DNA from 3 places in the Rhizobium sp. BR 250 genome. Region 2 is predicted to be linked to each of the others. Evidence: riboswitches for the same ligand, from Rfam matches in the RefSeq annotation. Region 2 holds a riboswitch; each other region holds the start of a gene.
What was found. Region 2 has a riboswitch for thiamine pyrophosphate ahead of thiB (thiamine ABC transporter substrate binding subunit). Riboswitches for the same ligand answer to the same signal wherever they lie in the genome.
Positions count from the first base shown of each region.

Region 1: it holds a riboswitch for thiamine pyrophosphate, as region 2 does, so the genes downstream of both, QD336_RS18605 (ABC transporter permease) here and thiB (thiamine ABC transporter substrate binding subunit) in region 2, are expected to answer to the same signal.
Region 3: it holds a riboswitch for thiamine pyrophosphate, as region 2 does, so the genes downstream of both, thiC (phosphomethylpyrimidine synthase ThiC) here and thiB (thiamine ABC transporter substrate binding subunit) in region 2, are expected to answer to the same signal.

Region 1 covers NZ_JARWKW010000012.1:28,063-38,196, forward strand. The annotation lists gene QD336_RS18595 (hydroxyethylthiazole kinase) at 1-319, opposite strand, end outside; gene QD336_RS18600 (ABC transporter substrate-binding protein) at 316-1,266, opposite strand; gene QD336_RS18605 (ABC transporter permease) at 1,263-2,048, opposite strand; TPP riboswitch at 2,174-2,276, opposite strand; gene QD336_RS18610 (TadE/TadG family type IV pilus assembly protein) at 2,469-3,794, shown strand; gene QD336_RS18615 (pilus assembly protein TadG-related protein) at 3,988-5,277, shown strand; gene QD336_RS18620 (alpha-glucosidase) at 5,313-7,307, opposite strand; gene QD336_RS18625 (carbohydrate ABC transporter permease) at 7,319-8,176, opposite strand; gene QD336_RS18630 (carbohydrate ABC transporter permease) at 8,181-9,092, opposite strand; gene QD336_RS18635 (ABC transporter substrate-binding protein) at 9,267-10,134, opposite strand, start outside.
Region 2 covers NZ_JARWKW010000005.1:174,245-184,378, forward strand. The annotation lists gene QD336_RS10190 (MFS transporter) at 1-121, opposite strand, end outside; gene leuC (3-isopropylmalate dehydratase large subunit) at 550-1,959, shown strand; gene QD336_RS10200 (DinB family protein) at 2,016-2,525, opposite strand; gene QD336_RS10205 (TetR/AcrR family transcriptional regulator) at 2,623-3,216, shown strand; gene QD336_RS10210 (M48 family metalloprotease) at 3,229-4,743, opposite strand; gene thiQ (thiamine ABC transporter ATP-binding protein) at 4,998-5,714, opposite strand; gene thiP (thiamine/thiamine pyrophosphate ABC transporter permease ThiP) at 5,711-7,336, opposite strand; gene thiB (thiamine ABC transporter substrate binding subunit) at 7,356-8,369, opposite strand; TPP riboswitch at 8,409-8,519, opposite strand; gene QD336_RS10230 (VOC family protein) at 8,566-8,958, opposite strand; gene QD336_RS10235 (ABC-F family ATP-binding cassette domain-containing protein) at 9,057-10,134, opposite strand, start outside.
Region 3 covers NZ_JARWKW010000005.1:15,947-26,080, forward strand. The annotation lists gene modB (molybdate ABC transporter permease subunit) at 1-504, shown strand, start outside; gene modC (molybdenum ABC transporter ATP-binding protein) at 501-1,577, shown strand; gene QD336_RS09485 (winged helix-turn-helix domain-containing protein) at 1,546-1,941, opposite strand; gene QD336_RS09490 (P1 family peptidase) at 1,945-2,949, opposite strand; gene QD336_RS09495 (thiazole synthase) at 3,035-3,808, opposite strand; gene thiS (sulfur carrier protein ThiS) at 3,813-4,010, opposite strand; gene thiO (glycine oxidase ThiO) at 3,979-4,983, opposite strand; gene thiC (phosphomethylpyrimidine synthase ThiC) at 4,985-6,808, opposite strand; TPP riboswitch at 6,904-7,015, opposite strand; gene QD336_RS09515 (acyl carrier protein) at 7,198-7,449, shown strand; gene QD336_RS09520 (acyl-CoA dehydrogenase family protein) at 7,449-8,630, shown strand; gene QD336_RS09525 (amino acid--[acyl-carrier-protein] ligase) at 8,635-9,543, shown strand; gene QD336_RS09530 (DUF1839 family protein) at 9,550-10,134, shown strand, end outside.

The DNA.
Region 1 (10,134 bases), on a different contig from region 2:
GTGAATAGTCGACATGCACGGGGTCGACGATCCACGGCTTGCCGGATGCATTGGCGATCTCGATCGCCAGCCGGATGACCTTGCGTCGTTCGGCGTCCAGCGTGCCGAGATTGACGGTCAGTGCATCCGCCTTGGTGACGAAGCTCTCGATCTCTTCCAGCGAGGTGGTCATCGAGGGAATGCCGCCGATGACGGTGATGCCGTCGGCGGTGAATTTCTGCACCACGGTGTTCATCAGGCAATGCACGCGCGGACGCTTCTGCCGCACGCGTTCCAGAATCTCGGCGGCTTTTGCCGCTGTCGGAAAATTGCCGGTCATGGCTGTTGCAGCTCCACGGCGATATCGTCTGCTGCGGGCGCCTGCTTGATCAGCTGCATCTCCTGCATGAAGGCGCCGAAACGGGCATAACGGGCGCGGTCCAGTGCGGCGGGACGCTTGGCGAAACGTGGCAGCGTGTCGAAAAAGGCCTGTTTGTTCAGGGCATCGTCAAGGTTCGGATAGGCCTTGATGAAAAGCTGCCAGGCATCCTGCGGATGGTTGGTGATAAAGATCGCGGCTTGCTCCACGGCGGAGAGGAAACGCGGCAGACGGCTGTCCTTTGCGAGATCACGATGGGTGACGAAGATCAGCTCGTCATAGGCCGGTACGCCATGTTCTTCGGGGAAGAAGGAGCGGCCCTCATGTCCTTCGAGTTTCATCTGAGTCAGTTCGAAATTGCGAAAACCGCCGAGCGTGGCATCCACCTTGCCGGCGATCAGGGAAGGCGACAGCGAGAAATTGACGTTGACCAGCTCGACGTCGTCCTTCGTCAGCCCGTCCTTCTCCAGCATGCGCTTCAGCATCGCATCCTCGAAACCGGAAACGGAAAAACCGACCTTCTTGCCCTTCAGATCTTTCAGGCTCTTGATCGGCCCATCCGCGAGAACCGTGACGGTGTTGAGCGGGGTTTCGACCAGTGTGCCGAAACGCACGAGCGGCAGGCCGGCTTCGTGGTCGAGATAGAGGTTCGGCTGGTAATGCACGCCGATATCGGCCTGTTTTGCCGAGACGAGGCGCGGCACCGTGGAAGGGTCAGCCGGAGGAACCAGCTCCACTTCCAGTCCCGCATCGGCAAACAGGCCGCGTTCCTTGGCGATCACCATCGGTGCATGATCGGGGTTCACGAACCATTCGAGCAATACGGTCAGCTTGTCGGCCGCCTGGGATTGCATGGGCGCAAGCACGCTTGCCGCTGCGATGGCGAGGGAAAGAAGCGTTCGTTTCATGGTCCCGAAAGTCTCCGTAAATATCTGAAAGGAATGGTGTGTTCTGTTTCTTTGGCCCAGGGGGCGAGATTGGCCGTCGCCTGGTCGACGATGAGCCGGAGCAGCACGGCCATGACGGCGAGAATGGCCATGGCGGCGAACATGGTGTCGGTCTGCATGCGGGCATTGGACTGGATCATGACGAAACCGAGCCCGGCCGATGCGCCCACCCATTCGCCGATGACGGCCCCGAGCGGGGCAAGCGGCGCAGCCACCCTCAAGCCTGAAATCAGTGAGGGGAGCGCCAGCGGCACGCGCAACCGGGTGAGGATCTGCCAATGGCTCGCCTCCGTCAGCGAGGCGGCGTCGAGGATGGCGCGATCCGTGCGGTTGAGGCCGTCGGTGAAAGAGGAGGCGACGGGGAAGAAAATGATGATTGCCGTCATGACCACTTTCGAGGCCATGCCGAAGCCGAACCAGAGGACGAGAATGGGGGCGAGCACGAAGACCGGAAAGGCCTGCAACACCAGAACCATGGGCCAGACGAGGCGGCCAAGGCGCGGGATGGCGGCCGTCGTGAAGGCAACGAGAATACCAGCGGCAATGCCCGCGGCAAGCCCGAGCGCCATTTCGCCAAGCGTCACGAGGGCCTGACCGAACAGGAAACCCGGTTGGCGCAGGAAGGCGGCGGCGACATCGGCGGGCGACGGCAGGATGTAACGGGGCGGCGAAAACAGCCACGTTCCCGCCTGCCAGAGAAGGAGCAGAAGACCGACACCGTTCAACGCATGGGTGGCACGCATGAGCCGGGCCTCAGATGCAGATGCACCATGTGCGAAGGGCAGAAGGTTTCAGCATCATCGGTCGTCTCCAGATGTGGCAATCACGGAGATCAGGCATAGCGGAGAAGAGAAAGGGCAGCGCCTCCATGGCGCGACAGTTCCGTTCCTACGCCGGCATGACCCGGATCAGGTTCAAGGGTCCGGCTCATCGCCATCTCAGCACCGTGCGGTGCTCCCCTCGGAAGAGCTTGTTTTGTAGGTCAAGTTTTAAAAATGTCAACGGTCTCTACCAACCGGTGATCGGTACCCCGCCATTATGCGGCCGGGGGAAATATAGTTATTAGGTATATCGAATTTATCGACAATTAGTTATATCAATAAACTATATTGCAACGTCGTTCGAGTAACTAAGCCCGCATTCAGAGAAGCTCGGAGACTAACTTGAAAAGCATCTGGCGGGACAAGTCCGGAAATTTTGCCATTCTCAGCGCCTTGTTGATCATACCGCTCATCGGATCCGCCGGTGTTGCGCTCGACATAACACGCGGCCTCAGCGTCAAATCCGATTTGCAGATGGCGGCCGATTCCGCTGCTCTGGCAGTGGTTGCCGATAGTTCGGCAAGCGCCCAGGCTGCAAAACGGATGGCGAGCAATGGCGTCATTGCCGTCGGCGAAGAAGAAGCCGCCGCTTTCTTCCATGGCAATCAGCGGGGCAACCGGGACTATCAGCTATTGTCTCTCGATATATCTGTCATCAAGCGCGGGACCATCATCGAGTCTTCGGTCAATTTTACGGCCTCAGTGAATACGACGCTTTCCAGAATTCTCGGAAAGGACTTCCTGACGGTCTCGGGGAGTGCAACCGCCAAATACGAGACGGAGACCTTTACCGATTTTTACCTCGTCCTCGACAACTCGCCTTCCATGGGCGTGGGCGCCACGCCTGCCGATGTCGCGGTGATGGAAAAGACGATAGGATGCGCCTTCGCTTGCCATCTCACAACGAAAGACGGCGCGTCAGACCCGACCAGCACCTATTTCAGGATCAAGAACAAGGACACCGATGCCAAGGGTCGCATAAACGCGACCACGCGCATCGACGTGGTTGCCAAGGCAACCGCGAGTTTGATGGATACGGCAGCTGCCACGCGCAAGAGCAACGATCAATATCGTATTGCCGTCTACACTTTCGGGAAAACGGCAGTCGATGTTGCGTCAGGCGGGGATTTGCTCGAAGTTGTGCCGCGGACTTCGGATTTGCAGGAGGCCAAGAAGAAGATTGCCGAAATCGAACTCATGTCGGTTCCTTCCCATATGTATAAGAACGATCAGCACACCGATTTCGACCGGGCGCTTACCAAGATCGAGAAAAAGATGGGAAATTCGGGTAGCGGCGCCAGTTCAGCCAGCCCGGAAAAAATAGTGTTTTTCGTCTCTGACGGTGTTGCCGACAGCTACAAGCCAAATAACTGCACAAAACAAACGACGCAGGGCGGGCGTTGCCAAGAGCCGATCGACACAAGGCTCTGCACCAAGCTCAAGGAAAAGGGCTTCCGTATCGCCGTGCTTTATACGACCTACCTGCCGCTATCGGGCAATGGCTGGTACAGGCTCTGGATACAGCCGTTCCAGACGGAAATCAGTTCGCGCATGCAGGCCTGCGCTTCTCCGGGGCTGTTCTTTGAAGTCAGCCCTTCGCAGGGCATCAGCGATGCGATGTCGGCCCTTTTCAAAAAGGCAATCAGCACGCCGCGCCTGACGAGTTGAATGGCCGCGCGTCCGATGCCGGGCTGCTGTTCAACACGCTGTCCATCGCGCCTGTCGGTGTGACGGAAAACGCTTTTGAGCGCAATATTAGTTATTCCGGAAATTAGATTTATCGAAAATTAGTTATTCCTTGAAACTGCCTTTCAATAATCTTTGGCTAAGTCTCGCCTCCAGCAGGGTTCCGGGGGCGAATTTGAAAAATATCTGGCAGGATGAATCAGGGAATTTTGGCATTCTCAGCGCCTTGTTGATGGTGCCGTTGATCGGAGTGGCCGGCGTGGCCCTGGATGTGACACACGGCATGGCCGTGAAGTCCGATTTGCAAATGGCGGCCGATGCGGCGGCCCTCGCGGTGGTGGCGGATACGTCGGCGAGCGTCAAGGCTGCAAAAGAAATGTCGGGAGATGGCGTCATCAGCCTTGGCAGTAGCGAGGCCTCGGCTTTCTTCGAAGGCAATCAGCGCGCCAATGCCGACTACAAGCTTCTGTCGCTCGATATATCGGTGATCAAGCACGGTAATGTCATCGAGTCTTCCGTCAGTTTCACGGCTTCCGTCGGCACGACGCTTTCGCAGGTTCTCGCGAAGGATCTCATCACTGTTTCGGGCAAGGCGACCGCCAAATACGAGACGGAGACCTTCAGTGATTTTTATGTCCTTCTGGATAACACGCCCTCGATGGGTGTCGGCGCCACCCCCGCCGATGTTGCCACCATGGTTGCGAATACCAGCGACAAATGCGCTTTCGCCTGTCACATCGTGAAAAACGGGGTGGTGGACACGGGCAGCTATTATTACAGGGCCAAAAGCCTTGGGGTCACGACGCGCATCAATGTGGTAGCACAGGCCACGGCAAGCCTGATGGACACGGCAAAGGCCACGCGGAAAAGCAGCAATCAATATCGCATGGCGGTCTATACCTTCGGGGAGAAGGCGGAAGACACCAAGCTGCTCGAAGTTGTTCCCCTGACGTCGGATCTGGCGACCGCGAAGAAAAAGGCGGGCGAAGTCGACCTGATGTCCATTCCCTATCAGGGATATAATAACGACCAGCAGACCGATTTCGATCGGGCTTTGACCCAGATAGGCGACAAGATCGGCAGTTCGGGGACCGGCGCGAGTTCGGCGAGCCCGGACAAGATCATTTTCTTCGTTTCGGATGGTGTCGGCGATAGCTACAAGCCGTCCACATGCACCAAAAAAACGACAAGCGGCCGCTGTCAGGAGCCGATCGATATCAAATATTGCACGAAGCTGAAGGAAAAGGGTTTCCGGATCGCGGTGCTCTACACCACCTATCTGCCGCTGCCGACCAACGACTGGTATAATAGCTGGATCAAGCCCTTCCAGTCGGAAATCGGCGCACGTATGCAGACATGCGCTTCACCCGGCCTGTTCTTCGAGGTCAGCCCGTCGCAGGGCATCAGCGACGCGATGTCGGCGCTTTTCAAAAAGGCCATTACATCGCCCCGTCTGACAGGCTGAGCGCGGCGTTTCCACTGGAATCCGCGCAGCCTTCTTCAACCGATGGTGCGAAACTGCTCAAACAGCGGCACATGGAGGCTATCGGCACGGTAAAAGACCGCCGGCTGACCGAGCGGAGCTTCGACGATGATTTCGCGCCCGCCGGAATGGCGTGCGCCACTCCACAGATGCACCCATTCGCCGTCGCCCGGAAGATAGAGCGCACGTTGCGTTTCGCCTGCCTTCCAGACGGGGGCAACCAGCATGTCGGCACCGTAGAGATAGCAATCCTGAATGGCGTAGGTCTGAGGTTCATCCTCATAATGCAGGAAAAGCGGGCGCTGCACCGGCAGGCCCGTCTTTGCGGCCTCGGCGGAAAGTGACTTCAGATAGGGGGCGAGCGCGACATAGATCGCCGTCATGCGGGCAAAATGGGAAAGAACCGTTTCATCCTGATCGATCTGGAGGTTGTCGCGTGGCCGGTTGCCCTCATGAGTGCGCATGACCGGGGTGAAGGCGGCCATCTCCGTCCAGCGCATGATGAGTTCGGCCGTCCGGACATTGCCGAACAGGCTGGTATAACCGCCGATATCGGAGTGGTGATAGGCATTGCCCATGAGCCCGGAGGAGAGCGCACCGCAGATGACGGTGACAAGCCCATCATGGCGGGAGAAGTCGACAGACTGGTCACCGCCCCAGATCAGCGGGCAATGGGCCTGAACGCCGGTGAAGCCTGCGCGCATGAAGAACAGCGCCTCGCCGGTCTTGCCACGACTTTCGACGCCCTTCGCATTGACCTCTGCCCAGAGTGTGGGCCAGGCATTGTGCATCAGCCTGGCGTCGACACCATTCGAAAGCTTGATGTCGATCGGCAGATATTCGCCGAAATCCGCCATCCAGCCGGAAAGGCCGAAATCCAGCATGTTCCTGCCGATGATCTCTTCGGCGAACCAGTCGGCGGCAGCCGGATTGGTGAAGTCGACCACGCCGCAATGGAACTCGCCGAAGTCCACCAACGCCGTCTTTCCATCCGCATCGGTGGCGAAATAACCGGCCGCTTCAGCGACAGGAAAGAGTGGGCCGTCGACGCAGAGATAGGGGTTCACATAACCCAGGAAACGAACGCCCTGATCGGCAAGCTCGGCGATCTTCTGGCGCAGATGCGGGTAGCGGGTCTCATTCGCCTGCCAGTCCCAGAAGAGGCGAGCGCCAAAGGACGTCTGGCGAAGCCCCACCCAGTCCTCACACCAGAGGCCGGACACCTTCGTTCCGGCCGCACGGATTTTCTCCAGTCGCGCAAAGGAGTTGGCGCCATCCTTTAACCCAATGATCGCGCCGTTATAGACCCAATCAGGCAATTCCGGCTGGCGTCCGAACCGCAGCGACAGGGCCGAGACGATATCGGTGAAGTGGTCGCCGGCGAAAAATTCGATCTTTTCGGGGATGGCCCAGATTTCGATCTCGTGGAAGTCGCCATTGCGGAAGTCGAAGACCGAATAGGCACTCGTTTCCACATGCAGGGCATATTTGCGCGAGGAGAGCCAGGTCGGCTGCGGATAGTTGGTGTTGTAATAATCACCGCCCGCCTTGCCGCTGACATCAGACTTGAAGGTGATCTCGGTGGTCTTGTCGCGACCGACCCCGGGCTCGGAGGTCCAGAGCGGGAAACGCCGGCCGCGCATGTCGAAATAGGACATCTGCTCGCCGCCGCCCCAGACATGCTCGTCCGTTTCCGCGACGATACGCAGCCAGAGGCGATTGATGGTCTCATCCAGCGCCGTCAGCATGACGGCGTTGCCATCGAGCGTCAGGCGAAGGCGCGGCGCCTGTCCCGGTGCGGATGAGAGCGTGACGCTGTCGCCACTCACCTCGGCATGGCGCAGGGCTGTTCTCTCGATGACATAGTCTTCGATCTCGAAATTGCCGCGATACATATCCATCCGTTCCTTGCCGAAACCGGCAAAGAAGACTGGGTTTTCGGGCGAATGGGAAAGGATGGTGCGATTGCCGATCGCAAGCGTGAAGCCGTCTTTGGTCGTTTCGAAATGCATGACTTACCCTTTTAGCCCTTGAGACCACCGGCGGTGAGGCCTGAGACAACCCGTTCCTGGAAGATGACGATCAGGATCGCAACCGGCACGATGCCGACCACGAGTGCTGCCGAAATCACCGGCCAGGGGAAAGCGAACTCGCCCTGATAAAGCTGGATGCCAACGGGCAGGGTGCGCAGTGCCGGGTTGGAGTTGAAGGAGAGCGCCAGCAGGAACTCATCCCAGGCATTCACGAAGGCAAGAATGCCGGCGGTGAAGACACCCGGCGCGCAAAGCGGCACGACGACCTTGAACAGGGCGCCGATGCGGGTACAGCCATCGATCATGGCGGCGTTTTCGAGGTCGCGCGGAATGCTTTCGAAGAAGGAGACCAGCATCAGCGTACAGACCGGCAGCGACAGCACCGTGTAGGGCAGGATCAGCGCCGTCCAGCTGTTGAGCAGGTTCAAGGCACGCATGATTTCGAACAGTGGCACCAGAAGCGTGACAAGCGGGAAGGTGGAAACGGCGATGATGAGCGACAGGATCAGCGCCCGGTATTTGAGGTTCAGCCGCGCCAGCGCATAAGCCGCCAGCACAGAAATCAGGATGGTGAGCGCGGTGGAGAGCAGCGCCACCATGAAGCTGTTGAACAGGAAGAGATGCAGCGGCTGGTCTGAAAAGGCCTGCATGTAGTTGGCGAGCGTCGGCGCGTGCGGAAACCAAGTGATCGGTTTGACCGTCAGTTCCGCTTCGGTCTTCAGCGAGGTGAAGAGAATCCAGATCGCAGGGAAGAGGCCATTCACCAGAAGAATGGAGGCAGCGATGAAGCGCAGCGGCTTGCCGGAGAAAAAGGAGGACAGACCGGAGGAGGTGGCAACGGTGCTCATGGCTTTAGTCCTTCGTCCTGATAATGCGGAGGTAAACGGCGGTGACGCACATGGAAAGGGCAAACATCATGACCGCCAGCGCCGAGCCATAACCGAGATCGAGGAAGGACACGGTGTTCTGGTGGATATACATGGCAAGTGTGGTGGTGGAGGTACCGGGGCCGCCGCCGGTCATCATGTAGGGAATATCAAAGGTTTGCAGCGCCGTGATCGTGCGGAAGATGAGGGCGACGACGATCGAGGGCTTCAGCAGCGGCAGGGTGATCTCGAAGAACTGCCGGATCTTGCCGGCGCCATCCACATCCGCTGCCTCGTAAAGCGAGCGCGGAATGGTCTGCAGCCCGGCAAGGATCATCAGCGCCATGAAGGAGGATGTCTTCCAGATGATCGTCAGGCAGATGGCCGCAAAAGCCCAGTTCGGCGAGTTGAACCAGATGATGCCTTCAAAGCCCAGCCGGTTCAGCACATCGTTGACCACGCCATATTCGTAATGGAAGAACCACGCGAAGATGAGGCCGGCAAAGGAGAGCGGCAGCGCCCAGGGAATGAGAAGCGAAAGCCGCATCGGCCACTGCATGGAGAAAGGCAGGTTGGCGAGCAGCGCGAGGCCAAGGCCCATGAAGAGCGCGCCGGGCACCGTGATCAGCGTGATGAGAACCGTATTCCAGGTCGTTTCCCAGAAGATCGGATCATCGAACATCGCCGTGTAATTTTCAAAGCCGATAAATTCCGCCGGCAGGCCTGAGGTCAGCGAAAGGCTGAAGAAGCTCGTGTAGACAAGTCTTGCCACCGGATAAACGATGATGAGCGACAGCAGGATCGCGGCCGGCGCGAGCAGAAGCACGGCCAGTGACCGGTCGCCGAGATCGAGCCACCGCGTCCAGCGCGGCAACTTCTTTTCGTCCACCCGGACCATGGTTCTTTCCGGCATCGTCACGTTTGCCGCTCCCGCAACTGGATTCACGTCATCGTCTCCCGATCGGACCGGTTTATGCCCGGCCCGTTTATCGCGCCGTTCAGGCGGCTTTATTCCTGTCAGTCGAAACGGCCGGAAAGGGCATGGCACGCATGCCGCCTTCCGGCCTGAAGTTTAGCGCAGAACGCGCCGCAGACGGCTTTCCATCTGTTTTGCGCCATCCTCCGGTGTCATCACGCCGGCAAGCACACCGTTGACGGTGGTGCGGATCGTTTCGCTGACCTCGTTGTAACGCGGCGTCACGGGGCGGGCCTTTGCCGTTTCAACGACGGGCAGGGCATCCGCGAACCACGGGATGGTCTTGGTCACATCCGCATCCTTGTAGAGTGCGGCATAGGTGGGCAGAAGCGCTGCGTTGATGGCCATGAACTTCGAAACATCCTGACCGGAGAGATATTCGACAAGCTTTTTGGCTTCATCCTGCTGCTTGGAATAGGCGGAGACGCCGAATTCCCAGCCGCCGAGGCAGGTCGTCTGCTCGCCACCCTTGACGGCCGGCAGGCGGGCGACGCCGACCTTGTCGTTCACCTGCGATTCCTTGCCCTGGAAATGGGTCCAGGCGTAGGACCAGTTGACGGCGAAGAGCACCTTGCCGGCCTGGAATTCCTTGCGGGTGTCGTCGGTCGCGACTTCCGAAATGTTCTTCTTGGAAATACCTTCGTCGACAAAGCTCTTCCAGAGCTTCAGGGAATCCACCGCAGCCTTGTTGTCGAAATTCAGCTTGCCGTTTTCAACTAGAGACTTGCCTTCGCTCCAATAGGGCAGGAGGAAGGTGCAGACCGCGCCTTCGATCGCCTTGCCCTGGAAGGAGAGGCCCTGAAGTTCGGGGTTCTTCTCACCTTCCATCACCTTCTTGGAGGCTTCCTTCAGCTCATCCCAGGTGGTCGGCGGCTTGATACCGTATTTGTCGAGCAGGTCCTTGCGGTAATAGAGGAACATGGAGTCGGCGAAGGCGGGCAGCGCTACGATCTTGCCATCCACC
Region 2 (10,134 bases):
CCATCTGCAGCTTGGCATAGCTGACATTCTGGCGGTCGATATAGGCGATGAGATAGAGAAGGCCAAGAAACGGCATCAGCCGCCAGGTGATCTTCGAGATAAGGGCTTTTTCGGATACCATATGCTTTTCCCTCCCTTCGATTTCTCGTCGAAATGCAGATGATAAGGGAACCCATCTATATGTGCGTCGCAAAATACGCAAGTTGCATCGCATCATGACAATGGGCGGAACCTCCGCAGAACAGGCAAGTCACGACCGGAATAGCATGGTGCAGCGCATATAAGAGCCGCCCATCAACCGCTCTGCCGACAATACGCATCCATATTGCCGTAAAACCGGCGATCTGCTATGAAGGCTGCCATGGGATCTAAATTCGGATGTCTCGCACAGAATGTTTACGTGCTGCAGGACCACAAGCGTCTGCCGGCACGGTTCTTTGCGCGCGTTTCCGGGGCGCTCACCAGCCGACTTAGGCTCGCCTGACAGCACCCGCTGTCCACCGCCTTTTTGAACCCCGATTACCCTTTTTCATGACAAGGCATAGAGCCATGAGCGCACCCCGCACCTTATATGACAAGATCTGGGACGACCACGTCGTCAATCGTGACCCGGACGGAACCTGTCTTCTCTACATCGACCGTCACCTCGTGCACGAGGTGACGAGCCCACAGGCCTTCGAAGGTCTGCGTATGGCCGGCCGCCCGGTCCATTCGCCGACCCGCACGCTGGCTGTGGTCGACCATAACGTCCCGACCACCGCCGACAGGCTGGAAGGCATCAAGAACGAGGAAAGCCGTATTCAGGTGGAAGCGCTTGCGCAGAACGCCAAGGATTTCGGTGTGGAATATTATTCCGAGCGCGACAAGCGCCAGGGCATCGTCCATATCGTTGGCCCCGAACAGGGCTTCACCCTGCCCGGCATGACCATCGTCTGCGGTGACAGCCACACCTCCACCCACGGTGCTTTCGGCGCACTCGCCCATGGCATCGGCACTTCGGAAGTGGAACATGTTCTGGCCACCCAGACACTGATCCAGAAAAAGGCCAAGAACATGCTGGTGCGTGTCGACGGCAAGATTCCGGAAGGCGTCACGGCCAAGGATATCATCCTTGCCATTATCGGCGAGATCGGCACCGCCGGCGGCACCGGCCATGTGATCGAATTTGCCGGCGAGGCAATCCGGTCGCTCTCCATGGAAGGCCGCATGACGGTCTGCAACATGACCATCGAAGGCGGAGCCCGCGCCGGTCTGATCGCACCGGATGAGACGACCTTCGACTACATCAAGGACAAGCCGCGCGCACCGAAGGGCGAAACGCTGGAACAGGCCATAGCCTATTGGAAGACGCTGAAATCCGATGAAGGCGCTCATTACGACAAGGTCGTGGTGCTGGATGCGGCCAACCTGCCGCCCATCGTCTCCTGGGGTTCATCACCGGAAGACGTGACCTCCGTTCAGGGCATCGTTCCCAATCCGGACGATATCGCGGAAGAAAACAAGCGCACCTCCAAGTGGCGCGCGCTTGAATATATGGGCCTGAAGCCCGGCACGCGCATCACCGATATCGCCATCGACCGCGTCTTCATCGGCTCCTGCACCAATGGCCGCATCGAGGATCTGCGTGCGGCGGCGAAGATCGTCGATGGCCGCAAGGTGGCCCCCACCGTCTCGGCCATGATCGTGCCCGGCTCCGGCCTCGTGAAGGAACAGGCGGAAAAGGAAGGTCTGGACAAGATTTTCCTCGACGCCGGTTTCGAGTGGCGCGAACCGGGCTGCTCCATGTGCCTTGCCATGAATGACGACCGCCTGAAGCCCGGCGAACGTTGCGCCTCGACCTCGAACCGCAATTTCGAGGGCCGTCAGGGTTACAAGAGCCGCACCCACCTCGTCTCCCCCGCCATGGCGGCAGCGGCGGCGATTGCCGGTCATTTCGTCGACGTGCGCGAGTGGGAATAAGAGCCTGAAGTCCGCTTAAGACGAGCCACCTGCCCCGCACAGGGGTGGGTGGCTTTTTATTGCGCCCCTTGCAAACGCCGCTGCAGCTGCGTCCCATGCAGAAATACCGCAAAAGTATCCCAGGGCGGCGTGATGGCGAGCTGGCTCAAAATACGCGCAACCTCGCCCCTGTGAATGCCGGCATGCAGGACCATATGTGAGATCATCTCTGCGCGGGACATGTACCCCCTGTCGCCATCCGTAAAGGTGAAGGCGACGAACTCGCCGAGCGACGCCGGCGATGTTGCCTCGATATAATCGAGATACCAGCCATCAAGAGCGGCGACATCCTTCGCAAGATCACCCAGTTGCGGTGTTGCCTCGGTATTGTCCGAGAGAAAACCGTGTGCCGTTCCGGTGAGGTGACCCGAAAAAATCCTTGCGACGACGTAATAGTGATTGATCAGCCGAATGGCGGCGTGGCGTTCGGATGCGTTTCGATCGGGATCGAGATGTTGCAGCTTCTCGAACAAGTCCCTGTTCGCCCATGCGTGATAGCCGAGCAGGCTCCTGAGCAAATCCCTCATGACAATATCCTTTACATCTGAAAAATGTGAGCATTATGTTTATATTTTCGCCATGGAGGACGGCTTGTCTACTCGCATTGCCAAGCGGAAGACCGAGATGCGCAAGGAGCCACGTCAGAAGCGTTCCAGAGCCACGGTCGATGCCGTCATCCACGCAGCGGCTCGCATTTTGAGCGATCACGGCTGGGCAGGCTTCACCACGAACAAGGTGGCAGAAACGGCTGGTGTCAGCATCGGCTCGCTTTATCAATATTTCCCGGACAAGGTTTCGATCGTGGAAGCGGTGCGCCACCGTCACCTCGAGGACTGCCTCTCGGTGATGAAGCGTGTTGCCGAACGGCAGCAATCGCTTGCCAAATTCGTGGAAGAACTCGTGACCGGCATGATCGCGGTCCACAGCATCCATCCCGGCCTTCACAAGGTCCTTCTGGATGACGCGCCGAGCCACGAGGGAATGAACGATCCGAACAGCGCCTTCGAACAGGAATATCTCGGTCTCTATGCGGCCGCGATCGCGACACATATGGCTAGTTCGAAGGCAGAGAGCAGAACGGCGGCCCTGATCGTATCAGACGCCATCGACGGCATCATTCACAATGCCGCCCGCCGTGGAGAATTGCAGTCACCCAAAGTCAGGCGGGAAATGATCGCACTCGTTCACGCCTATCTGTCGAAGGCAAGCGGCCAATAAAAGCTTCTCAGCTCATTCCGAAATGATCTTCACCCGCTGACCGGGCTGAATGGTGGCCGTGGCGCTCATCGCGTTGATCATGCGGAACATGTCGAGCTTCCGGTCGGTTCCCATCATCCGTGCTGCCATCGTCGCCACGGTTTCACCGGACTTCACCGTCACCACCCGCACCCTCAGCGGCTTCAGCGAGGCGATCTCCTGCGGCGTCATCTTGCGGAAGCTGGTACGCAATATATTGGCGATGGAATCAAGCTGCGTATTGCCCTTCGGCACCGCCGTCAGGAACCGGAAAATCTGCTGCCCGACACGAATGACGGTCACGTCGAAATCCCATTTATCCGCGCTGGCGTGGGCTGTCGCAGCTTCCAGACCATTGATCTGCGTTTCCTTGACGGTTTCCGGCAACAGGCCGGCAACCCAGCCGCTGGTCAGGTAATTGGCAAGGCTCGTCTGTTTCGGATCTGCCACGCCGTCGAAACGGATCGCCATGTCGCCCGGCCCCGTCGCCAGAACGGCCTCCACCTTGTTGTCGATGACGAAACCTTCCGGCACATCGAAGCGGATACCCAGCGTTCCATGCAGGAATGTCTGACCGCGGACGTAACCTTCCTGCGGACTGTCGCCATAAAGCAGGCCATCTATGCCATCCAGAAACCAGTCGCGGCCACGATCCCCGACCTGACCTTCCTGGCCGAAGGCACGGGCGTGACGGCGGGCAAGCTCGATGCGCTGCGGCGTATTGGGGTGGCTGGAAAGGAAGTCGAGGCTCTGGTCGTTTTCGGGATCAGCCGAGGAGAACCGCGCATAGGCCGCCATGGAATCCAGAAAACGCGGCGATGCGAAGGGATCGTAGCCAGCCTCGCCCAGCATACGAACGCCGATCACGTCCGCCTGCAATTCCTGTTGGCGGGAGAAGGCCGCAAGCCGCAGCTTGCCGCGGGCTAGTGCCTGCTTGCCGGCAAGGTCGCTCGACAGCACCTCGGCGACTACGCGGCTCGCAATCACCTCGGCCTCTTCGCGGCGCTGGCGTTCGATGCCGTGGTTTGCGGTCACATGGCCCATCTCGTGCGACAGCACCGCCGCCACTTCCGAAGCATCATTGGCGAGCGCCAGAAGTCCGCGCGTCACGTAGAGATATCCGCCGGGCAATGCGAAAGCATTGATGGCGGGGGAGTTCAGAATGGTGATTCGATAGGATTGCTGCGGATTTTCCGAGACGGCCGTCAGCGCGCCGGCAATGCGGGCGACCAGCCGCTCCGTCTTGGCGTCACGATATTCGCCGCCATAACTTGCGACGATGCGCGGATGCTCGCGCGCGCCCATCTGAGCGCGGGGATCATTCTTCTGCACCTCTTCCACAGTCTGGGGATTGTCCGAGGGACGCAATGTGGACTGGTAGGCCGGGCTGAAGAGAGACTGGCACGATGACAGCAACACGGCGGACGCCGTCAGCGCGGACCAGGCCGCAGCAAGCCGGCCGGAACGGCGAAGGCCTGAACCGGAGAAGAGCCTCCGCTGTGCAGTCATGCTATTTTTCATTCTCTATGCCTGCCCCTTAACGTTCCTGATCATCCGTTAATTGCAGACCAGAATAACAGATTCGCCCCAATGGGCGATGAATGCCAAAGCGGTAAAAACGATCCATCAAGTCCGGAATATTCCTGAAGAACGCAATAATTCCCATCTTTTCTCGGACAACAACTTGAAACTGGCAAGTGCAAATTAGCGCCATTGAAGTCATCTAAAGCGATTGCCAGCGGCGCGCGTCGAAAATAAGGCGATCAGCCATTCAGAAAACTGTCGACCGCCTTCACATTTTGTGTGGTGAAGAAATCTGCGGTCGAGCCTGCATAGACAACGCGGCCGCGCTCAAGAAAAACCACCCGCTGCGCCAGCTTTCTTATGTCATCGGGGTGATGCGTGACAATAATCACCGTATTTTTTGTTTCATCATGCAAGTCGAGAAGCAAAGAGGCCATGCCCGCCCGCAATCCCGGATCGAGCGCGGCGAAGGGCTCGTCGAGCAACATGACCGGTTTTTTCCGCACCAGCGCACGCGCCAGCGCCGCCCTCTGTCTTTCCCCGCCGGAAAGCGTGCCCGGCAGGCGCTTGTCGAAACCCGCAAGGCCGACGCGCGCCAGCGCCACCTCGATCCTCTGCCGGTCTTCCGCCCGCAATTTCAGCCCGGGGCTGACGCCGAGAGCGACATTGGTGAAAATATCGAGATGGGCAAAAAGATTATTGTCCTGAAAGATCGACGAAACCGGTCTCTCCGAAGGATCTTGTGCCGTCATATCCTGCCCATCGATCACTACGCGACCGGAATCCGGCACCTCAAAACCAGCGACAAGATTAAGGAGAGTCGATTTTCCCGAACCGGAGGCACCCACAACGGCGGTCACCTGACCTTGCGGGAAGGCGCAATCGAGATCGAAATCCTGCGCTCCAAGCCGCAGCGTGACCTTGTCCAACTCAACGGCAAAATCATGACCCGTCATATGCTCGCCCTTGCTGATTGGGATTGCCGCGAAACGCCGCCTGCGGCCAGCAGCAGGCAAACGACACCGAGGAGGAAGGCATAACCGGCGGCATCATTGGTGCGATAGCTGCCCATATTGCTATAAACCAGCCAGGGCAAGGTGACGAAACTTTCCGATCCGAACAGCGCAACCGCCCCGAGATCACCAAGCGACAGCGCCATGGCAAAGGAAAGTGCCATCAGCACGGGCCGCCACAGAACCGGCAGATCGGCAAACCGCAGCCGCGACAGGCCCTGAAGCCCGAGACTGGCGGAAAGCCGGCCAGTGCGCAGAAAATGGCTGGTGAAAGCCGGCTCCATCACCCGCATGGCAAGGGGTAAGGCCATCAACATATTGATGAGCGCCACGAGAACGGGCGCATAAAAGCTGACATCACCGAACACCCGCAGCAGCAGGAACCATCCGCTTCCCAGCACGACGGGCGGCACAAGCAGCACCAGCGACGCCCCCGCCCCAAGGACTGCGGAAAGCAGGCGGAGAGGCCAGGCCACCCTGCGTCTGGAGTTGACAGCCTGACGCGCGCCGATGATCGCCATGCAGCAAAGGACGACGAGAATTGCCGACAGCATGGCGATTGCAAGACTGGTCGCCGCGGCGCGCAGGAAGACCGGCGCGGTGAGCAGACGCGGCAGATCGGCCTGCAGCCCCGAAACCGCTATGGCGACAAGCGGCAGCCCGATCAGGAAAACGGCAAAAACGATTGCCGCCCCGTCCCACAGGCGTGCAGCGGTACTTTTGCCGTCGAAACGGCGGATGCTGCGACCAAGCGACGAGATTTCCGCTTCCGGTGACGGCAGAAAGGCGAGCATTCCGAGCAGGATTGCGGTGAGGGCGATCTGCAGAACCGATAGCGCGATTGCCCGCTGCGGATCGAAATCGAACCGCAGCGCCTGATAGATCGCCACCTCCAGCGTTGTCGCCGCCGGCCCGCCGCCGAGAAGAAGCACAAGCGTGAAGCTGGTGGCGCACAGCATGAAAACCAACCCGGCAATGCCGGGAATGAGCCGCGAGACCGCCGGCCATTCGATGAAACGGAAAACCGAAACCGGCCCCATGCCGAGACTTGCCGCCATGCGCCAATATTCCCCCGGAATACGCTCCAGCCCCGCCAGCATCAGCCGCACGCAAAGTGGCAGATTGAAGAAGACGTGAGCAATGAGAATACCGGAAAGGCTATAAATGCTGAAAGGCTCATCCACACCGGCAAAAACAAGGGCACTGTTCAGCACACCCTGCCGGCCCCAGATGGTGATGATGCCGAAAGCGCCGACGATCACCGGCAGCCCCATTGGCACCGCCATCAGCCGGATGATCCAGATCCTTCCCGGAAACTCTTTCCGTCGGGCGAGCGCCAGAGCGACGGGCAGGCCAAGAGTGATGGACAAAAGGGTGGAGAGCGTGGCCTGATACAGCGTGAAGCGCAGGATGCGCAACGTATAGGCATCCATGATACCGGCGGCGGATGCGCCAGCGTCAAATGACAGCAGCGCAAAAACCGCAAGCGCCATGAACAGGAAAACGGCGGCAAAAGCCGCCGTCCCGAAAATGATCGATCGCCGATAATCGCGACGCAGCATCATGCGCGGGCGTGCCTCTTCCTCAGTTCATGCTCATGGCGGCAAGCCATTCGTCGATCCACGCCTTGCGGTTCTTCGCCACTTCTTCGGGATCCATCAGGAAGGTCTTCTGCGGCACGACGAGTTTGGAAAATGCCTCGGGCAAGGGCGTCGAGGTTGCCGCGACCGGCATCATCCAGTTGTTTTCCGGGATGGCATCCTGAAAACCTGAGGTCAGCGTGAAAGCGAGGAACTGCTTTGCCAGCTCCTTATGCGGTGCATTTTTGAGAAGGCCAGACACTTCGATCTGGATGTAATGCCCTTCGGAAAAGACCGCGGCCTGATAACGGTCCGACTTTTCGGCGACCATGTGATAGGCAGGCGAGGTGGTGTAGGAGAGCACCATCGGCACCTCCCCCTTGGTGAACAGGCCATAGGATTCCGACCAGCCCGGCGTGACGGTGAGAATGCGCTTCCTGAGCTTTGTCCAGGCCTCCGGCGCCTTGTCGCCATAAACCGATTTTACCCACAAAAGCAGGCCGAGCCCCGGCGTGGAAGTACGCGGGTCCTGAATGGCGATCTTCTGCGCAGGGTCGCCTTCCACCAGCTCCTTGAGGCTCGCCGGCGGGTTTTTCACCGTCTGCGTATCATAGATGACAGCGAAATGCCCATAATCATAGGGCACGAAAACATCGTCGGTATAACCGCCCGGCGCCTTGGCCGCCGATGCATCGATGCCGCTGGCGTCAAAAAGGCCGGTCTGTTTGGCTTCCGCGACAAGATTGGTGTCGAGACCAACAACGACATCCGCCTTGGAACCGCTGCCCTCAAGTTTCAGACGGTTGAGCAGCGCCACGCCATCCGCGACACCCACAAAATTGACCGTGCAGCCGCAGACCTTCTCGAAGACTTCCTTCACCTTGGGACCCGGACCCCATTCGGAAACGAAGCTTTCATAGGTGTAGACGGTCAGTTCCGGCTTGTCCTGAGCCACGGCGAAACCGGGCAGGAACAGCGAGGCGGCAATGACGGAATTCAGGAAAAGACGACGGCGCACGGGTATCTCCTCAAAAAACGAGAAGGGAAATAGCCGCCTGCCTTGAAGCCGTCTAATCCCTCCGCCGGTATGAACCGGATCAGGTTCTTCGGGTTGGCAAGCCTCTCAGCCTTCTGCGCACGAGCACAGAAGACACCCCGTTAGATCAAGATGATGGTTTAGTCCCGCCGTCCCCGATTGGCAAGATGGCCGAAGATCAGCCCTGCTCCGTCATATGCACCAGTTCCCAGACGTGCCCGTCGGGATCCTGAAAGCTGCCGGCATACATGAAACCGTGGTCCTGAACCGGTTTCCAGCTGCCGCCGCCAGACGCAAGCGCGGTTGCAATCATCCGGTCAATCTCCTCGCGGCTTCCGGCGGAGAGACAGGTCAGAACCTCGGTGCTGCTTTTGGCATCGGCGATATCGCCATTGATGAAATCGCGAAAACGGTCTTCCTGAAGAAGCATCACGAAGATGTTTTCCTCCACGATCATGCAGAGCGTCCGGTCGTCGGAATATTCCGGATTGAAGCTGAAACCGAGGGCCGTGAAGAAGCTTCTCGATGCCTCGATATTCTTGACCGGCAGATTGACGAAAATCATGCGCATTTTCAGACCTCCTCCAAACGAACGCGGTCATAAAACGGCAATTCCGCTTACCTGTCAAAGGCCGAAGAAAAGCTGGTCGAACGGGCGCGCGTCTGGCTTCAGCTCTCCAGTTCCTCGCGCAGCATTTCCAGTTCCAGCCATTCCTCCTCCATGGTCTCCAGCTTGTCGCGCAGCTTTTCCATTTCCTGCGCCAGCTTGTTGAAGGTGGCCTGATCCTTGGCAAAAAGTTCCGGGTCAGCCATGCGCTGTTCGCGTTTTGCGATCTCTTCCTGAGCCTTTTCCATTTCCTTCGGCAGATTTTCGAGGGCGAATTTCTGCTTGAAGGAGAGTTTGCCCTTGGCCTTTGCAGGCTCCTGCGGCGTCGAAGCTGAAGATACCGCCTTGGCCTTTTCCTGCCTTTCGGCCTTGCGTTTTTCTTCGGCCGCACCCTTGCGCTGCGCCATCATGTCCGAATAGCCGCCCGCATATTCGATCCAGCGCCCATCCGGCTGATCGGGGTTGGCCGGTGCGATGGTGGAGGTGACGGTGCGGTCCAGAAAATCACGGTCGTGGCTGACGAGAATGACCGTGCCGGAAAAACCGGCGACGATCTCCTGCAGCAGATCGAGCGTTTCAATATCGAGATCGTTGGTCGGTTCGTCGAGGATCAGAAGATTGGTCGGCCGGGCCAGAATGCGCGCCAGGATAAGACGGGCGCGCTCCCCACCGGAAAGATTGCGGATGGGCGTGCGCGCCTGCTCCGGCTGGAACAGGAAGTCCTTCATGTAACCAGTGACATGCTTCACTTCGCCATTGACGAGAAGATTGTCACCACGCCCGTCGGTCAGATAATGCGCGAGCGTTTCGTTAGGATTGAGATCCTCACGCTTCTGGTCGAGCGTGGCGATCTCCAGATTGGTGCCGAGCTTCACCGTGCCGCTATCGGGCTCAAGCTGGCCCGTCAGCATCTTCAGAAGCGTGGTTTTGCCCGCACCGTTCGGTCCGACGAGACCGATGCAGTCACCACGATGCACGCGAAGCGAAAATGGCGCGACGATCACGCGCTCACCATAAGCCTTGGTGATGGCATCCGCCTCGATGACCAGCTTGCCGGATTCCCGCCCTTCCGTGACGGTCGCCTGCACGGAACCCTGCGGTCCCTTGTGGCCGCGATATTCCGCGCGCATGGCCTGAAGC
Region 3 (10,134 bases), 160 kb from region 2:
TTTCTGCTGCTCGTCCTCTTCGGCCGCCGTGGCGCGATCGGACAGTTTCTCGATACGTATTTCGGCATCGTCTTTTCCTTTCGCTGGACAGGGGCGGCACTTGCCTGCGCCGTCATGGCCTTTCCGCTGATGGTGCGCTCCATCCGCCTCTCCATCGAAGCGGTGGACCGCAAGCTGGAAGAGGCGGCGGGAACATTGGGGGCAAGCCCGCTCTGGGTGTTCCTCACCGTCACACTCCCCCTCACTCTACCCGGCATCATCGCCGGCATGATCCTCGCTTTCGCCAAGGCCATGGGCGAATTCGGTGCGACCATCACCTTCGTTTCAAACATTCCCGGTGAGACCCAGACGCTTTCCGCCGCCATCTATACCTTCACGCAGGTGCCGGGTGGCGATGCCGGCGCATTACGCCTCACCATCGTTTCGGTCGTGATTTCCATGCTGGCCCTGCTCGTCTCGGAATTTCTGGCCCGCATCATCGGCAAACGGGTGAGCATGGAATGACGCTTTCAGTCTCCGCGCATCACCACCTCGGTGCCTTCGAACTCCACGCGTCCTTCACCTCTGACGGCGGGGTGACCGCGCTGTTCGGGCGTTCCGGCTCCGGCAAGACATCGATGATCCGCATCATTGCCGGCCTGTTGCGGCCGGATGAGGGACAGGTTTCGCTTGATGGCGAAGTGCTGGCCGATAGTGGAAAGTGCCTGTTTCTGCCGGCCCACAAACGCCGCTTCGGTTATGTTTTTCAGGAGGCACGGCTCTTCCCACATCTCAGCGTGGCGCAGAACCTGCGATACGGCAGATGGTTCGCCGCAGGCAAGGAGACAAATGCGAATGACGACCACATCATCGACATGCTCGGCATCGGCCATCTTTTGCAACGCCGCCCGAACAGGCTGTCCGGCGGGGAAAAACAGCGTGTCGCCATCGGCCGCGCGCTGCTCTCCTCACCCCGACTGCTGCTGATGGACGAACCGCTCGCCTCGCTGGACGAGCAGCGGAAGGCCGAAATTGTCCCCTATCTCGAGCGGCTGCGCGACGAGACGAAAATTCCGATCGTTTATGTCAGCCATTCCATCCAGGAAGTCGCCCGCCTTGCCGACCGTATCGTCGTGATGAAGGACGGCAGGGTGGAGACGGAAGGAAAAGCGACCGAGGTTCTGGCGAGACCCGATTTCAGCCTGCATCTCGAGCGGCGTGAAGCGGGCAGCATCCTGTCCGGGCGTATCGAAAGCTTCGATGAACGCCATGGCCTTGCCGCCGTCCGGCTCAGCACGGCACTGCTGCAGGTTCCGGCAAAGAAGGCAGCGCCGGGCAGCCCCGCGCGGGTGCTGATACCGGCACGCGATGTCATGTTGGCTCTGGTGAAACCCGAGGGCCTCAGCGCGCTCAACATTCTCGAAGGCCATGTCGCCGATATCTCGATGAACGAAGACGGCATGGTGACGATCCAGGTGGATTGCGGCGGCGATATCATCCAGTCACGTATCACCGACCTGTCCCGTGAGCGGCTGCAACTGGAACCCGGCAAACCGGTGCATGCGATCATAAAGTCGGCGGCTCTCGATCCCTATTGAACGCATCTTTGGGATTACGGTTGGCCTCCAGCCAGTCGATATCCGCGCGCAGAGCCTTGTTCATCCGCTCTTCCATGCCGCGATAACGCTCCAGCAATTCGGCGCCGAAGGCGGTCAGCGCCGCGCCGCCGCCCTGCTTGCCGCCGCGCTGGGATTCGATTACCGGCTGCCGGAACATGTGGTTCAGCGCATCCACCAGCAGCCACGCCCGGCGATAGGACATATCCATCGCCCGCCCGGCGGCCGAGATCGACCCGGTTTCGACAATCAATTCCATCAGCTCGACCTTGCCGTGACCCAGACGCTCTCCGGGCGGGAAGTCGATGCGCAGGACGGGCTTCAGCAGCGGGCGTGTCTCGCTCATGGTTCAAACACCCCGGCCATGAATGTCACGATAGGCCTTTTGTGCGCCCGCCACCGGCAGCGCCTTGGCCTCATAGACCCCGCGCGCCACCGCCCGCGCCATCACGATTGTCGCGAGATAGCAGAGTTCGGCGAAGTGAGCGCCACCCTCAAGCGGTTTGTCGCCAGTCGCGGCCGCGAACATGGTGTCGCCATCGCTCGGCAGATGGGCGGGAAGCACGGCGCGCGCCAACCCATCATGCGCCATGATGGAGAGGCGGTGGGCCTGCGCCTTGGTGAGTACGGCGTCGGTCACCACTGCGCCGATTGTCGTCGCGGTGAGATTGACGCCCTTGAGGCGCAATGCGGTATCATCCGCTAAAAAACGATCCGGAAAACCGCAATCGCCAAATTCACCGTCAGCCTCAAAAGGCGCGGACCAGAAATGGCGGCTCGCGCCGACGGTGGCGGAGCCCAGCGCGTTGACGGCAACGATTGCCGCCACTTTGTATCTACCGGAACTGACGGCACTTGCCGAACCAAGCCCGCCTTTGAAAGTGGCCGTGGTCGCCCCCGTTCCGGCACCAACCGTTCCTAACGCGAAGGGGGCAGCGTGCGCCGCCTTGAAGGCCGCATATCCCATCTCGCGATAGGGCGAATGCAGTCCCCAATCCTTGTTCCCGCCGTTCAGCAGATCCATCAGGATCGCCTGCGGCACGATGGGCACGCGGGTGGAGCCCACCTGCAGGCCACGGCCGATCTCCCGCAAACCGGCCTGAACGCCACCCGCCGCATCCAGCCCGAAGGCCGAACCACCGGAGAGCACCAATGCGTCCACCGTCTCCACGGTCATGGCCGGGTCCAGCAGACCGGTATCGCGTCCACCGGGCGCACCACCAAGAACCGAACCGGAGGCGATGGCGGGCTTTTCGAAAACAATCGCCGTAACGCCGGAGCCGAGGGTAAGATCGGTGACATTACCGACCGAAACGCCGTCGATATCCGTGAGAAGATTGTTGCGTGCCGCCATGCCGTTTCCCTTTTCTTTCGGTATCCCGCCGCCACGGCGCACTGTCAACGCAAAAGACCTGCCCGCCTTCGGCCGAAAGCCGCTATCAGGAGAAAACCGCAGTGCCGATCACGGGTGTCGAAGGCACCGCCATATCCCTCGGCTCCAGCGGACCGGACCTGAAGGCCTGGTGGCCGGCCTCAATGGCACTGGCGAAAGCCGCCGCCATTCCGACAGGATCACCCGCGCCCGCAACCGCCGTGTTGAGAAGAACGGCATCGTAACCAAGCTCCATCACGGTCACCGCGTGCGATGGCCGGCCGATACCGGCATCGACGATCAGCGGCACCTCGGGAAATCGCGCCCGCATCGATTTCAGCGCCATCAGATTGAGCGGCCCCATGGCGCTGCCGATCGGCGCGCACCAGGGCATCAGCACCCTGCAGCCCGCCTCCAGCAGCTTTTCACCAACAACAAGATCGTCGGTCGTATAGGGGAAGACCTCGAAACCCTCCTCGCAGAGAATCTTGGCCGCTTCGACCAGCGCAAAGACATCGGGCTGCAAGGTATCGTGATGGCCGATGACTTCGAGTTTGATCCAGTTGGTGCGGAACACCTCCCGCGCCATCTTCGCGGTGAGCACCGCTTCCTTGACGGTATGGCAACCGGCCGTATTGGGGAGAATATGCCGGTCCAGTTCGCGGACCAGCTCGAAAAACTGACCGCCCTTCTTCGCCCCCGCCATTTCCCGGCGCAGCGAAATCGTCAGGATATCCGTGTTGCTCGCCCGCACCGCATCCGCGAGCACCGCGGGAGACGGATAACGCGCCGTGCCGAGCAGAAGACGGGACGAGACCTCGCGGCCATAAAGTGTCAGCATGACCTCAACCTCCCTGCATCGGCGAGAGGATTTCGACGCGATCGAAAGCCTTCAGCACGTAACCGGCACGCTCTTCCGAATGCACCAGATCGCCGTTTACTGCCGTCGCCAGCCATTCGCCTTCATATTCGAGGCTGGCGAGCAGACCGGCCAGCGTCTCAGTGGCGAGATCAAGCTCGTCGCCATTCACCAGAAGTTTCATGATCCTGTTCCTTGTAAGAGAGAGTTTCGCAGACGATTCCGGCTGCCTGCCGCGCCATGGCCGGCGAAAGCAGAAAGCCGTGCCGGTGCGCGCCGTTGATGAAGATGGTTCGGCCATCCTCGGTGACCTTCGGCAGATTATCGGGATAAGCCGGCCGCACGCCCGTGCCGGTTTCGATGATTTCCGCCTCCGCAAAGGCCGGATGAACCGCATAGGCGGCGTTGAGGAATTCCATCATCGAGCGGGCGGAAATGGCTCCCTTGTCCTCCGTCTCGATCATCGTCGCCCCCACCATGAAGCGGCCGGGCTCGCGCGGCACGATGTAGAGCGGAATGCGCGGATGCAGCAGCCGGATGGGGCGGGAAAGGGAAACCTCCCGCGTGGCGAGGTAGAGCATTTCCCCCCGCACACCACGAAGACGGGGAATCTTGCCCACCGCCGCAGGCCCGGTGCAATCCACAACCCGTTCGAACGACCGTTCATCCACGAGGACACCCATATGAAACCGGACACCCATGGCGCAAAGCCGCTGATACAGCGATGCTAGTGCAAGACGCGGATCGAGATGGCCTTCATCGGCAAAATAGAGCCCGGACCGGAAGCGGCCGGCAAGATCAGGCTCCAGATCGGCGATCTCGGCCTCACCCACCCATCGATAGCCGCTGGTCCTCGATGCAAAACGTGAAAGCTCCACCTTGTCACGGGCAGGCGCGACGACCAGCGTGCCGTTGCGGACCACAAGGCCGGGCGTCGCTTCATCCCACCAGTCGAGTGCCGCCGTGCCGAGCGTCAGAACCGCCTCGTCCGCACTTTCACGCTCGCACCAGGGCGCCAGCATGCCGCCCGCATAAAAGGACGCACCACGAGAGGGTTCGGCATTGCGCTCCGACACTTCGACAGCAACGCCACTGCGTGCCAGCTCGAGGGCCGCCGTCAGTCCGGCGACCCCCGTTCCCTTGACGAGGACACGCATGTTATTCGGCGCTCGCGGACGTCGGCAGCGGCATGTAGAGCTCGCCACCCTCCTTGAAGCGCGCGGCCATGGCCTCAAGCCCCTCCTTCTGCGCCTCGGCGCGGATATCGTGGGAAATCCGCATCGAGCAGAATTTCGGCCCGCACATGGAGCAGAAGTGTGCAACCTTGTGCGCCTCCTTCGGCAGGGTCTCGTCGTGGAAGGAACGTGCCGTATCCGGATCGAGCGACAGGTTGAACTGGTCCTCCCAGCGGAACTCGAACCTTGCGCGTGACAGCGCATCGTCCCGCACCTGCGCAGCCGGATGACCCTTGGCAAGATCGGCGGCATGGGCGGCGATCTTGTAGGTGATGACGCCAACCTTCACGTCGTTGCGATCCGGCAGGCCGAGATGTTCCTTCGGCGTGACATAGCAGAGCATTGCCGTACCGAACCAGCCGATCATCGCCGCGCCGATGCCTGACGTGATGTGGTCGTAGCCGGGCGCGATATCTGTGGTGAGCGGCCCGAGCGTGTAAAAGGGCGCCTCGCCGCAGGTCTTCAGCTGCTTGTCCATATTCTCCTTGATCTTGTGCATCGGCACATGGCCGGGGCCTTCGATCATCACCTGGCAATCCTTCGCCCAGGCGATCTGCGTCAACTCGCCCAGCGTTTCCAGCTCGGCGAACTGCGCCGCATCATTGGCGTCAGCAATCGAGCCGGGACGCAGGCCGTCACCCAGCGAGAAGGAGACGTCGTAGGCGCGGCAGATGTCGCAAATTTCCTCGAAATGCTCATAGAGGAAACTTTCCTTGTGGTGATGCAGACACCACTTGGCCATGATCGACCCGCCGCGCGAGACGATGCCGGTGACGCGGTTGACGGTGAGCGGGATGTAATGCAACCGCACCCCGGCATGGATGGTGAAATAGTCGACGCCCTGTTCCGCCTGCTCGATCAGCGTATCGCGGAACACCTCCCAGGTAAGATCCTCGGCAATGCCGTTGACCTTCTCCAGCGCCTGATAAAGTGGCACCGTGCCGATCGGCACCGGCGAATTGCGGATGATCCATTCACGGATATTGTGGATATTGCGGCCAGTAGACAGGTCCATGACGGTATCCGCACCCCAGCGGATGGCCCAGACCATCTTCTCCACTTCTTCCGCCATGGAGGAGGTGACGGCGGAATTGCCGATATTGGCATTGATCTTGACGAGAAAATTGCGGCCGATGATCATCGGCTCAAGTTCGGAGTGGTTGATATTGGCGGGAATGATGGCGCGACCCGAGGCGACTTCCTGACGCACGAATTCCGCCGTGACATAGTCGGGAATATGCGCGCCGAAACTCTCGCCGTCCCGCGCGAGCTTTTCCTTCGCAGCCTCGCGGCCGAGATTTTCGCGGATGGCGATGAATTCCATTTCCGGCGTGACGATGCCCGCCCGCGCGTAGGCAAGCTGCGTCACCGCCTTGCCCGCCGTGGCTCGCAGCGGCTGGTGGCGCATGGCAAATTCGGGCGTCAGGCGCTCGCCGGTGGCAAAGCCGTTATCCTCCGGCTTGACGTGCCGTCCCTCATAAGCCTCGACATCACCGCGCGCCACAACCCAGTCGTGACGCAGGCGCGGCAGACCCTTTTCGATCAGGACCGGATGCGTGGGATCGGTATAGGGACCGGAGGAATCATAGACCGTGACGGGCGGTTCGCCTGCAGTCGGGTGCACCGCGATCTCTCGCATCGGCACGCGAATATGCGGATGTAAAATTCCGGGTTTATGGATTTTCGTGGAGGCAGCATGCGGCCCGGTGGTGACGACAAGCGGGTTGGTCTTGGCAACGATATTCATCTTGAGGCTCCAAAGTTTGACTGTGGAGACCCAGTTCGAGCCGGAATGATGGAAAATACCGAAGTGCCGATACCGGACGTCCTGACGCCAGCCGACCTTCGATCTTTGCACCGTCCCTACGCCAGTATGAACTGGATCAGGTTCAACGGGTCACTGCGCATGAAAGCAGAATCTCAGCCCCTTGACGGGACACCCCTGGTGAATGACGACAGCAAAAAACACCGCTCGGCTTTTGTCAAGGCCGCCGATCAACGCTTGGCAAAGGTGCGGGAATGGCGCATGCTGCCGTTAGTTGTAATTAACCTAACGGTTTAGGCGAATATTATCGTTTGCCACGTAACGATAAGCACAAACAATCCTGATGTGAAATTCATGGGAGATACGTCGGAATGAATGCGACTATACGTGAAATACTGGCCAAATTCGGCCAGCTTCCAACCCCTGTCGATACGATTGCAGATGAGGCCGATCTTTATGCGGCGGGCCTCTCTTCCTTCGCATCCGTGCAATTGATGCTGGGTATCGAAGAAGCTTTCGATATAGAATTTCCCGATAACCTGCTGAACCGCAAGTCTTTCGCCAGCATCAAGGCCATTGAAGACACCGTTAAGCTCATTCTGGATGGTAAAGAGGCAGCCTGATGAACGTGACCGTTGCGCCGCAGGATGAAACTCTGTCCGCGCGCGCGGGCCGTGTCGCGGCAATTGCCGCCAAACATGCAGATGAGGTGGATGTCACCGGCCGCTTCCCTGAGGAAGCCGTCAATGCCCTGCGGCAGGAGCGCCTGCTCGGCATCCAGGTCCCTTCCTCGCTGGGCGGCGAAGGTACTTCCCTGCAGGAAATCGCCGATATCTGCGCCCGGCTCGGCCAGGCCTGTTCGGCAACCGCGATGATTTTCGCCATGCACCACATCAAGCTGTCGAGCCTGGTGGAACATGGCGTGGAAAGCACCTGGCATCCGGGCTTCATGCGCCGCGTTGCCGGCGAACAGCTTCTGCTCGGCTCCGCCACCACCGAAGGCGGCATCGGCGGCAATCTGCGCAACTCCATCTGCGCGATCGAAGTCGAGGGTGATTCCTGCCGGCTGGAAAAGGATGCCACCGTCATTTCCTATGGCAGCAATGCCGACGCCATCCTCATCACCTCGCGCGCCCACAAGGATGCCGCGCCCGCCGATCAGGTGATGACCGTGTTTCTGAAAAACCAGTACACGCTTGAAAAGACCCATGTCTGGGATACGCTCGGCATGCGTGGCACCTGTTCGGACGGTTTCCTGTTCCGCGGCGAAGCGCCGGCGGCGCAGATATTCCCGAAACCTTTCGCGGAAATCGCCGCACAATCCATGCTGGCAAGCTCCCATCTGCTGTGGAGCGCCGTCTGGTATGGCATTGCCTCGGACGCCGTGTTGCGCGCCCAATCCTTCGTCAGAGCCGCAGCGCGCAAATCGCCCGGCACCGCCCCTCCGGGCGCCATCCGCCTTGCGGAAGTCTCCACAAAGCTGCAGGTGGTGAAATCCAACATCATTGCCGGCATCAAGGCTTACGAGGACACCAAGAGCGACCCGGAAAAGCTGATGTCGATGGCCTTTGCGGTGGCCATGAACAATGTGAAGATCTGCTCTTCGGAAACCATTCTCGAGATCATCGACCATGCCATGCTGGTCTGCGGTATCATGGGCTACAAGAACGGCACGCCCTACAGCCTCGGCCGGCATCTGCGCGACGCGCATTCCGCCCGGCTGATGATTTCCAACGACCGTATTCTCGGCAATTCCGCCAATCTCCTGCTGGTTCACAAGCAGGACACCAGCCTCTTGGGATAAGACCATGGACATGCAAACATCGTTTCTTGATCGACTGTTCGAAGAAGGCCTGCTGATTGAAACGGGTGTGGACGGTCTTTATGGGCGCAGCGGCCAGTTCGAGGACGTGATTGCCGCCTTCGAGCGGCTGATCGACCGCACCGGTGGCGCCGACGGCGCCGAAGCAATCCGCTTTCCGCCCGGCATCAACCGCGCCTATTTCGAAAAGAGCGGTTACATGAAGAGCTTCCCGCAGCTCGCGGGCACGGTCCATTCCTTCTGCGGCTGCGAGCTTGATCATGTCAGCCTGCTGAAAACCATGGATGAGGGCGGCGACTGGACCAAGGACCAGAAAGCCACCGACATCGTGCTGACGCCGGCGGCCTGCTACCCGCTTTATCCGACGATCGCCAAGCGCGGCGCCTTGCCGGCCGGCGGCGGCCTCTATGACATCCAGTCCTATTGCTTCCGCCATGAACCTTCCAAGGACCCAGCCCGCCAGCAGCTTTTCCGCATGCGCGAATATGTCTGCATGGGCACGGAGGCCGATGTTACCGAATTCCGCCAGAGCTGGATGGATCGCGGCGTGGAAATGATGAAAGCGGTCGGGCTCGACGTTACGATCGATGTCGCCAACGATCCCTTCTTCGGCCGCGCTGGCAAGATGCTGGCCAACAACCAGCGCGACCAGAACCTGAAATTCGAACTCTTGATCCCGGTCACCTCAACGACCAGCCCGACGGCCTGCATGAGCTTCAATTACCATCAGGATGCGTTCGGCCAGAAATGGGGTCTCAACCTCCAGAATGGCGATGTCGCCCACACCGCCTGCGTCGGTTTCGGGCTGGAGCGCATCGCGCTGGCCCTGTTTGCGCATCACGGTCTCGACGTGAAGAAATGGCCTGCAAAGGTCGTGGAAACCCTCTGGGGCTGATTATCCATGCGGCAGATTTTTCCGGGCCTCGATCCCAAAAACTATGTGCAGCATCCGCTTCATTCCTCGGAAAGAATGTGGCCGGAGACCAATTGCTACATCGATTTATGGATCGAGGTACTGGCCTCGAAAGGCTTATCCCCGGAAGCCATGTTCGGTTTCACCCTGACGCAGGATTTCGAAGGTGACCAGTTCACCTTTTTCAAGGTGCCGCTGGAAGACCTCGAAGCCCTTTATGGCGTTCGCGCCACCGAACTTGCGATCTTCGACAGGGTGGAAGACCACATCGAGGCGCAGCTGGAGCGCGGCCGCATCTGCCTGATCGAGATGGACAGCTTCTATATGCCCGACACCCATGGGGTGGGCTACCAAAAGGAACACGGCAAGACCACCATCGCCATCAACCGGCTCGATCTCGAAAAGCGCGAACTCGACTATTTCCACAATGCCGGCTTTTTCCATCTCTCCGGCGAGGACTTTGACGGACTGTTCCAGCATCATCTGGCCGAGACCGACCCGCCTTTCCTGCCCTATACCGAATTTGCGAAATTCGCGGACGTCACTCCTTCTGCCGCTCATATTCGCAAGACG